One region of the Desemzia sp. FAM 23990 genome, then DNA from elsewhere that is predicted to be linked to it. Evidence: riboswitches for the same ligand, from Rfam matches in the RefSeq annotation. Region 1 holds a riboswitch; the other holds the start of a gene.
What was found. Region 1 has a riboswitch for magnesium ahead of mgtE (magnesium transporter). Riboswitches for the same ligand answer to the same signal wherever they lie in the genome.
Positions count from the first base shown of each region.

Region 2: another riboswitch for magnesium. It lies ahead of ACEN4I_RS03795 (cation transporting ATPase C-terminal domain-containing protein); the one in region 1 lies ahead of mgtE (magnesium transporter).

Region 1 is NZ_JBGQQW010000036.1:6,987-11,344, forward strand. It holds gene ACEN4I_RS12495 (bacteriochlorophyll 4-vinyl reductase) at 1-667, shown strand, start outside; gene ACEN4I_RS12500 (MalY/PatB family protein) at 797-1,984, shown strand; M-box (ykoK) riboswitch at 2,142-2,306, shown strand; gene mgtE (magnesium transporter) at 2,649-4,022, shown strand; gene ACEN4I_RS12510 (DUF6320 domain-containing protein) at 4,125-4,358, opposite strand, start outside.
Region 2 is NZ_JBGQQW010000006.1:79,356-83,713, forward strand. It holds partial or broken gene ACEN4I_RS03790 (MFS transporter) at 78-1,571, opposite strand; M-box (ykoK) riboswitch at 1,852-2,017, shown strand; gene ACEN4I_RS03795 (cation transporting ATPase C-terminal domain-containing protein) at 2,435-2,794, shown strand; gene ACEN4I_RS03800 (hypothetical protein) at 2,791-2,988, shown strand; RNA gene ssrA (transfer-messenger RNA) at 3,172-3,539, shown strand; gene ACEN4I_RS03810 (Cof-type HAD-IIB family hydrolase) at 3,880-4,358, opposite strand, start outside.

The DNA.
Region 1 (4,358 bases):
TGAGATTCGCAACGGGAGTATTACTATTAGTTTAAAAGAAAAGGAAACCATGGCCAAAGTCCGCATTCACAAAAATGTCATTGGAAGCTCCAGTCTTTCATTTGTCTCGGGTCTTCCTGGTGGGTTGGCCATGGCAGGAACAATTCCCGCAGATATTTTGCAGAACATGATTTATTCTATTAGGCTTATTCAAGAGCTTGCCTACATCTATGATTATGAAAATATTATTGATCAAGATGGTGAATTGAAGATTGACGGTTTAGTTTTATTTTTAGGTACAATGTTCAGCGCACAAGGTGCTGCATCTTTATTACGCGTAGCGAGTACAAACGCAGCAAAATATGCTTCAAAAAAAATTATGACAACAGCCTTAACTAAAACACTCTGGTATCCATTTATAAAAAATATCTCAAAAGTAGTTGCCTCAAAAACACTAACTAAAAAAGGACTTGCAAGCGCGGCTTCAAAAGCTATTCCTGTTATTGGGGGTATAGCTTCTGGTGGTCTTACAGCTGTTACCATGGAGCTAGCAGCGAAGAAGTTAAATAGAGAATTAATTAAAGGTTACAGTTCAAATTATAAAGAAGGTAATTTTAATAAAGATTTAGAAATCATTGAAGCCGAATTTGAAGAAATTACATCAACAGATAATACTAAAATTGTTTAAACTCCATAAATACAGAATAATAGCTTCCTACACGCGATATTGTCCACAAATTTAGTTTCTATTCTGTGTAAAAGACTATCTATGTTAGAATACTTGTAAGATAACTAGACTTTTTAGGAGGCTGCGATTATGGTTTATGATTTTACTACTGCTGTCAACAGATCACATACAGGTTCCGCTAAATGGCAACAAATGCATGACTGGAATCCTTCATTAGATGATAACATTTATCCTTTATCTATCGCTGATGTGGATATGAAAATGGCGCCTGAAATTATTCAAGGGCTTCAAAAATTTTTAGAAACAGCTATTTTGGGTTACGACCTACCTACCAAAGAGTATTTATCGGCTGTAAAAAATTGGATGAAAATCCAGCACCATTGGGAAATTGAAGACGATTGGATTCTGACTATACCTGGTGTAGTCACCTCCTTCTATCCTACTATCCGTTCATTCACTGATCCAGGAGATGGCGTATTGCTTTTATCGCCTGTCTACTACCCTTTCTATGCAGCCATCGAAAAAACCGAACGCCATATTGTGAAAAGTGTCTTGATCCAAAAAGAGACACATTATGAAATCGACTTCGCAGATTTGGAAAAAAAAGCAAAAGACCCTGCGAATAAACTGCTCTTATTCTCCAATCCTCATAATCCAGTTGGAAGAGTGTGGTCCAAAGACGAATTGGCTAAAGTGATAGATATTTGCGTGGCTAATGACGTGATTATTTTGGCAGATGAGATTCATCATGATCTCACCATGCCCGGGCATTCTTATACACCAATGGCTATAGCGACTGAAGACGCAGCTTCTATTTGTATCACCGCTACAGCTGTCAGCAAGTCTTTTAACTTAGCGGGACAAAAAAACTCCAACATCATTATTTCCAATCCAAATTTGCGCGAACGATTTTTAGAGGATATGGAAGTCACGGGTTTGGATGGCGGAACAAATGTGCTTGGGTTAAAAGCTACCGAATTGGCTTATACCGTAGGCGTACCTTGGTTAAAGGAATTCAAAGAACTGATTTGGCACAATCATCAAGAATTGAAACGCTATTTAAACCAAGAATTGCCTGAAGTAACGGTATTTGATTTAGAAGGAACGTTTTTGCAATGGCTGGATTTCAATGCTTTTGGGCTTTCGGCTAGTGAACTCGAAGAAGTTATGCACAAGGAAGCTTTGGTATTTGGGGATGAAGGATATATCTTTGGGACTGAAGGCAATGGTTTTGAACGCTTGAACCTTGCTGTGCCTACTAAAATTTTGATGGATGCACTTGAGCGTTTAGTTCATACAATGAAGAAATACCGTTAGTCAAATAAGGATGCAAACCACATTTAGTGGTTTGTATCCTTATTTATGGTGTACGGTATTATAAATTTTGGATAGCAAGAAACAGTCATGTATCAGCAAATAAGCAAGCTTGTAAATAAGTGAACAATATTCTATAATAGGTCCGTAGATAAAAAGTAAATAACCTTGTTAGGTGAGGCTACTGTACGAGAGATAGGCTGCTGCCCAGAAACGTCGAAAGACGCCAATGGGTTAACAGGAATTTTCGAATTAAGGAAATTCTTAATGCAGCTGGGGCAATCCCTATGCTGTACAGAGCTAAAACTCAACGAAGAGGTGCAGAAAATAGACAAAATAAACCATTTTGAAACGTGCTGCTCAGGCAGTCTTTTTGCACACTCTTCGGGGGCGTGCTTTTTTTGTTTTATAAATTTTTAGCGTTCATTCTAGAGTTGGGATCTTTCGCTATTTCATGGTGAGGCACTTTTTTATCGTGAAATGGAGGCCATTGTCTATAGAACTAAACGCTTAAAGTAGTAACGTTCTCTATTTTTTTAACGAACGAATTCTTTTAAGGAGGTGGTTTATATGGATCCGAATTCGGATAGTCGAAGGAGAAAGTTTGAATTAACGATACAAAAAAAAGAATGGCATCTAGTAAACCTTCCCGAAAGGAATGATCGGAATGAAAAAAATAGACACTAGAAAAAATAATTACTATGAGGCTGTCTTTAGAGCTGCTAAAGAAAACAATCGGAAGAGATTCCGGAGGCTCTTCTTGAAACTCCATCTAAAAGACCAAGTAGAACTGTTTCACTTGCTTTATCCTGAAAAGAAAAAGAAAATAGAGTCCTTTCTAGGCCCAACAGAATTTGCAGAATTGTTCGAATGGATGGATCCAGCAGATCAAATAGAGGCTTATGAGGTATTCTCGCCACAGTATACCGCCCATTTGTTTCCGTATATGGAATTAGATAACGTTGTGGCCTTTTTATCTTATTTTGATGAAGATGAAAAAAAAGTTCTTCTTAACTTACTCGAAGATACAGAGAGGAAAAAAGTGGAAGAAATGCTCTCCTATGAACCAGAGACTGCTGGTTCAATAATGACCAAAGGGATGGTAGTGGTTACTCTTGAACATACTATACAACAAACGATTGATTTAGTTCGTACTATTGCGAAAGCTACAGAATTGGTTTACTACTTCTATGTTCTGGATGATGCTGATCATTTAGTCGGAGTCGTATCACTAAGGGATCTCATTCTTCATTCGGAAGAAACAAAGCTGGCGGATATCATGCATACCCAACTGGCTTTCGTCCGAATCGACGATGACCAAGAAGAGGTGGCTCAAATCATTCAAGATTACGATCTGCTGGCTGTCCCCGTTTTGGATCAGAAAAATAAACTGATGGGGATCGTAACTGTAGATGACATCATGGATGTTTTAGTCGAAGAAACTAAGGAAGATTTTAATGAATTTTCAGCTATTCGAAAAAATCCGAAAAAAATAGAAAAAGGAGAAGAAAGTGCCTTTGAGATGGCTCGGCTTCGAATGCCATGGATTATCATCCTAGTTTTCCTAGGAATGATCAGTGCTTCTCTCATCAGTTCTTTTGAAGAAACACTCAACCAAGTAGTCATCCTTGCTGCTTTTATTCCTATTATCATGGACTCTGCCGGAAATGTCGGTACTCAATCACTTGCCATAGCTGTACGGAATATTTCCCAAGGAGAGGAAAGAAACCGGAAACAATTTTGGAAGACGATCTGGAAAGAATTTCTAGCAGGTACAATGATTGGAGGTGTCGCTGGAACAGTATTGGGAGTGGTAGCAGGTCTCTTCTATGGGAATCTCATTTTAGCACTGATCATTGGCATCTCGCTTTTCTTCACACTTAGTCTCTCCACAGTAGTTGGCGCGACTATTCCAATTGTTATTCACAAAATGAACATCGATCCAGCAATTGCCTCTGGTCCTTTTATCACCACTATCAACGATGCTTTGGGATTGCTGATTTATTTTAGTATAGCAACTGAGCTGCTTCATATTTTATAACAGTATGACTACTCAAGTTGTTCTTTTATCCCTTACAAACAAAGCTTCTTTTCAATAACTAAATTGAAAAGAAGCTTTGTTACTGTTTCTGAGAATATTTCCTTAAATTTGTGCGCGTTTTTGCAGTTCTGTGATAATAGCTCTTCCGTGTATAGCGGTGATCCAGATAAACATCAAGGTACTCAATAAAAGCGACAATTGGGATGGGAACAGCCATGTTGTCCAATTTAAAAACAAAAATGTCGTCGGCATAAATCCGAGCAGCGTTGCAGTCAACAGATACAACACATAATCTTCCACTTTTAAGCGAACGATTCGGACCGCGAAAAACATAGC
Region 2 (4,358 bases), on a different contig from region 1:
TTGTAACAAAAAAGACGATAAGTTCCATTTTCACATTGGTACTTACCATCCTTTATTAAAAGCTTTATTCTGTTTCTTTATTTGCCAGCAATTCTTCTTTCTTCTAATACTTCTTGAATTTCAGCCATTCGTTTGCTATCTAATTCATAAAATCTCATAGCGATTAATGAAGCAATCCAAGCAAGAATCAATAAACCAATGAACAACAACATCGTTACCCAGAAAATATTTTCTGTATAGGGAGTTTCCGTTGTGGGGAATACTTCAGTAAAGCCGACCCAGGCTAAAGTAATACCAATAATGGTTTGTCCAAAAGAAGAAATCATTTTATCCACAAATGAGAAGATCGTTCCCATTACACCAGGTGCATAACGGCTTGTTTTATAGGTTTCATAATCTGTAATATCTGGAATCATTGGAATAACAATCCCACCTGATACTGTTTTCACACCATTACCTAGAATAAACAATACTAAGAAAGCGATTGTCATGAATCCCATGTTATCAAAGCTGATTTGAGAAGGATCTCCTAGTAACAATAGAGCAAATAGCGCAGAGTAAATAATGATACATGCCCATGTTGCAGTTACTAAAGCCTGCTTAGAACCTAATTTACGAGCATATCTTGTACCGATTTGGATAATAATCAAAGAAGGAATCATTGTGTAAGCTGATACTTGACCATACAATCCATAATCCCCGATTACGACACCAAATAACAAGACCATTACAATAGCATTATTTGCAACTGTTAAGGCTAACTTATCAGTTGCCGCAGCAACAATCAACATTTGTAAAGGTCGGTTCCCTTTTAAAATCCCAAACATGTCTTTTAAACCAATTTTTTCTTGTTTTCCACCTGTACCAAAATTTTCTGTTCTATCATGCTTCCAAATACCAGCAACTGCCAGTAAAGTTAACACTCCTACCATTAACACTACTGTGATAACAAATTCAGCAAAGAAAGCTTCATTAAAACCACCATGTTTTGGTTCTAGATAATTTGATACATAAACAGCAGCACCAGCAAAGAATAAAGACGTATAAGACAAATCAAATGTAGAGAATAATGGCCGTTGATTTGGATCATTGGTTAATACCGACTGGCCAGATTTTGTACAAGCTGTCTGGAAAGTGTACCCAACAATATAAATCAAATACAACACTATAAATTAAGCCAAACGTAAGTTTTCTGGAATTAAATGATTGGTAAAAAACAATAATAACGTGGTAATGGTCATAACAACATAACCAGAAATCATAAACGGTCTGAATTTCCCTAACTTACCATCAGTTTTATCAATCCAAAGACCGATAATTGGATCAGTAACACCATCCCAGAGACGACTAGCTGTAATGAGCGTTGAAACTAAGACAGTTCCTAATCCAACAACTCCTGTTGCATAATAGGATACAAAAGTCATTAAAAACATAAATGCGTTTGTTGCTGTATTATTTAGTGCAAAAGCTCCAATTTGCCAAACTTTAGCTGTCCGATATTTAGCAGGCTTTCTAGTAGCCAGATTATCTGGATGTACATCAATTACTTTTTCCATTTTATTCACTCCCATTCTTCATATGTCACAACAGATACCGCTTTCATTTTTTCTAACTAAACCGTCTTTTCTCCTTTCTTATTCTTAATGATATTAAAGCAACACAAGTATCGTTATATGATACCAATTTAATAAATATGATACTAGTATATCGGCAAATGAAACTTTTTACATTGACTGTGAATCCGTAAGTATTACTTAAAGATTGACTGATTAGGCTTTTTTAAATGATTATTTTTCTTCCATCAAACTTGACTTATAAATTTTTTTGAACTAGCATGGCAAACGAAATGAATAAAGCTTCTGTTAGACGAGGCTCCTATATGGAAAAACGCTGCTGCACAAAAACGTCGAGAGACACCAATGGGTCAACAGGAATGATCGACGCAAGGTCATTCTTAACGTAGCTGTTGAACAATCTACGCCATATAGTGCTAAAACTCAACGATGGAGAAGGCATAATGTTTTTTTAACATGCAAAAAAATATTATCTAGATATGGAATGTTTACCCTTTATTTGGATTGGATATTCAAGCATATACTCTGTCGTCAGATGGGGTGTATGCTTTTTTGTTGTTTTGCATTCTGTACTACGAAGGTAAACCATCATATAGAAGTCCTACAGATTCGTTTCAAAATAAACGATAAAAATGAGGTGAAAGAGTATGGAACAAAGCTCTGCTAGTGATTGGAAAACTAAAAGAGAAATAAGTCATGCTACCATAACCCATTTTATTCGGCTGATGATGTAGCACGCTTATTTTCCTTTAAGTCAAGGAGGAAAACATAATAGTAAACAAAAAAATTCTATTTATACCGAAAAAAAATCAAAAAATAACCAACTAAAAGAAATCGGTTATCTGACAGAAAAAACTTTTTTGGCACAATTACACACTCAAATAGAAGGGCTCTCTATCCAATTGCTCGTTCAAAATCTGATTTATGACGTTGCACAATTAGCCATTCCTTGGGACAAAATGGATTCTGAAAATCTCATGGAACCAGCTACTTGGAAAACTGCTGATTTGCTGAAATTTACTTTCAGCATTGGACCAATCAGTTCCATTTTTGATATTTTGACTTTCTTGTTGATGTGGTTTGTTTTCCAAGTAAACTCTGTGCAAGATGCACCTTTATTCCATTCAGGATGGTTTGTTATCGGATTGATTACTCAGACAGTCGTTGTGCATATTATTCAAACGAAAAAATTCCATTTATTCAAAGCAGAGCTAGTATGAGTGTGATTCCTTCAACACTAGCTGTTATTGCAGCAGCTATCTGGATTCCTGGTAGCCCGCTAGGTACGTTTTTTGACTTTGTGGCTTTGCCAGTAATTTACTGGAAATGGATGATTTTAATTGTTACAGCTTATATCGTTACAACTCAAAACGTTAAAGACATTTATATCAAAATCAACAAGCAATGGTTATAATGGACTTGCATGACAGAAAAGAAAGTTTTATAGTCTGCTTAAAAGGCAGCTTAAGCTTTCTTTTTTTTATTTCCGGAGCGAACATACTTTCTTTTGATTAGTAGATGTGGTATGATAGTTGCAGAGTTAGATAGATGACTATTATAGTACTTTAGGTACTAAGTCTGTACTCCCTTTTATTTCGGGGGCGTTACGGATTCGACAGGCATAGGTCGAGCTTGGATCGCGTTTCGTAGGTTACGGCTACGTAAAAACGTTACAGTTAAATATAACTGCTAAAAACAATAATAACTCTTACGCTTTAGCTGCGTAATAACAGCTTAGTGTAGATCCTCTCGGTATCGCCCATGTACTCGAGTAAGGGTCCTATAATCAGTGGGATACACTAAATCTTTCCGTCTGCAAGATTTAGAAGAGATTATCAGACTAGCAAAGTACGATGCCTGTTGTGCGGCTAATACTAAGCGAACTTTTAAGTAGTATAACTATAAACGTAGACGTCTAGGTGTCGTTATGTTTGGACAGGGGTTCGACTCCCCTCGTCTCCATACAATAAAAAAGCAGCAAATACTGATTTGTCAGTATTTACTGCTTTTTTTGTTTTCTAAACAAAAGCTGTTGTGGTCAAGTGGTTCTCCCCTATTCTAAACGCTCCTTTAAAGGGTTATTTATGAACAGAGGACTAAATGTTTCAGCCATTTTGTGTATAAAAGCTGATGGAGTAAATTGCTATGATGATAAGCTTAGTTTGATCATCATCCAGAGACACTGAATGATGATCATTGCAGTTTGAATCACCATAAGGCAAAATAGTGGACTATCCCCCACCATGCAACAAATCCCATTCACAAAAGTGCGAATGGGATTTGCTTATCGAAATAAATACAACTGCTAAATTAAATTGTATTTTTTCAAACCTTCTATAATGCCGCCTTCTACATTGCTAAATGAGGTAACGTAATCAGCTACTTCTTTTACTTCATCCACTCCATTTTGCATGGCGATACCATAATCAGCATAGGCAATCATTTCTCTATCGTTTGGACCATCTCCAAAAGCATACGTTGGAACATTTTCAAGGCCTAGTAATTTTTCTAATTCTTTGATCCCAGTTGCTTTGGAATTGTTTTTAATAATAGTGTCTACGCTATACGGTGTATTGCGGTAAAAAGACAATTGAGGAAATTTAGAACGAAAATCCTCATCGTAACTAGGATCATCATTAATAATCAGCGCCATCAATACTTCTTCCTTCAAATGAAAAGCAGCATCCACTTCAGGTGGTTTCGTATGGATATTTTTATAAGCGGTGATCATTGTTTGAGTATCCTTCGTCGTGCGGATTTTATCATGTGTGTACATAGATAAAG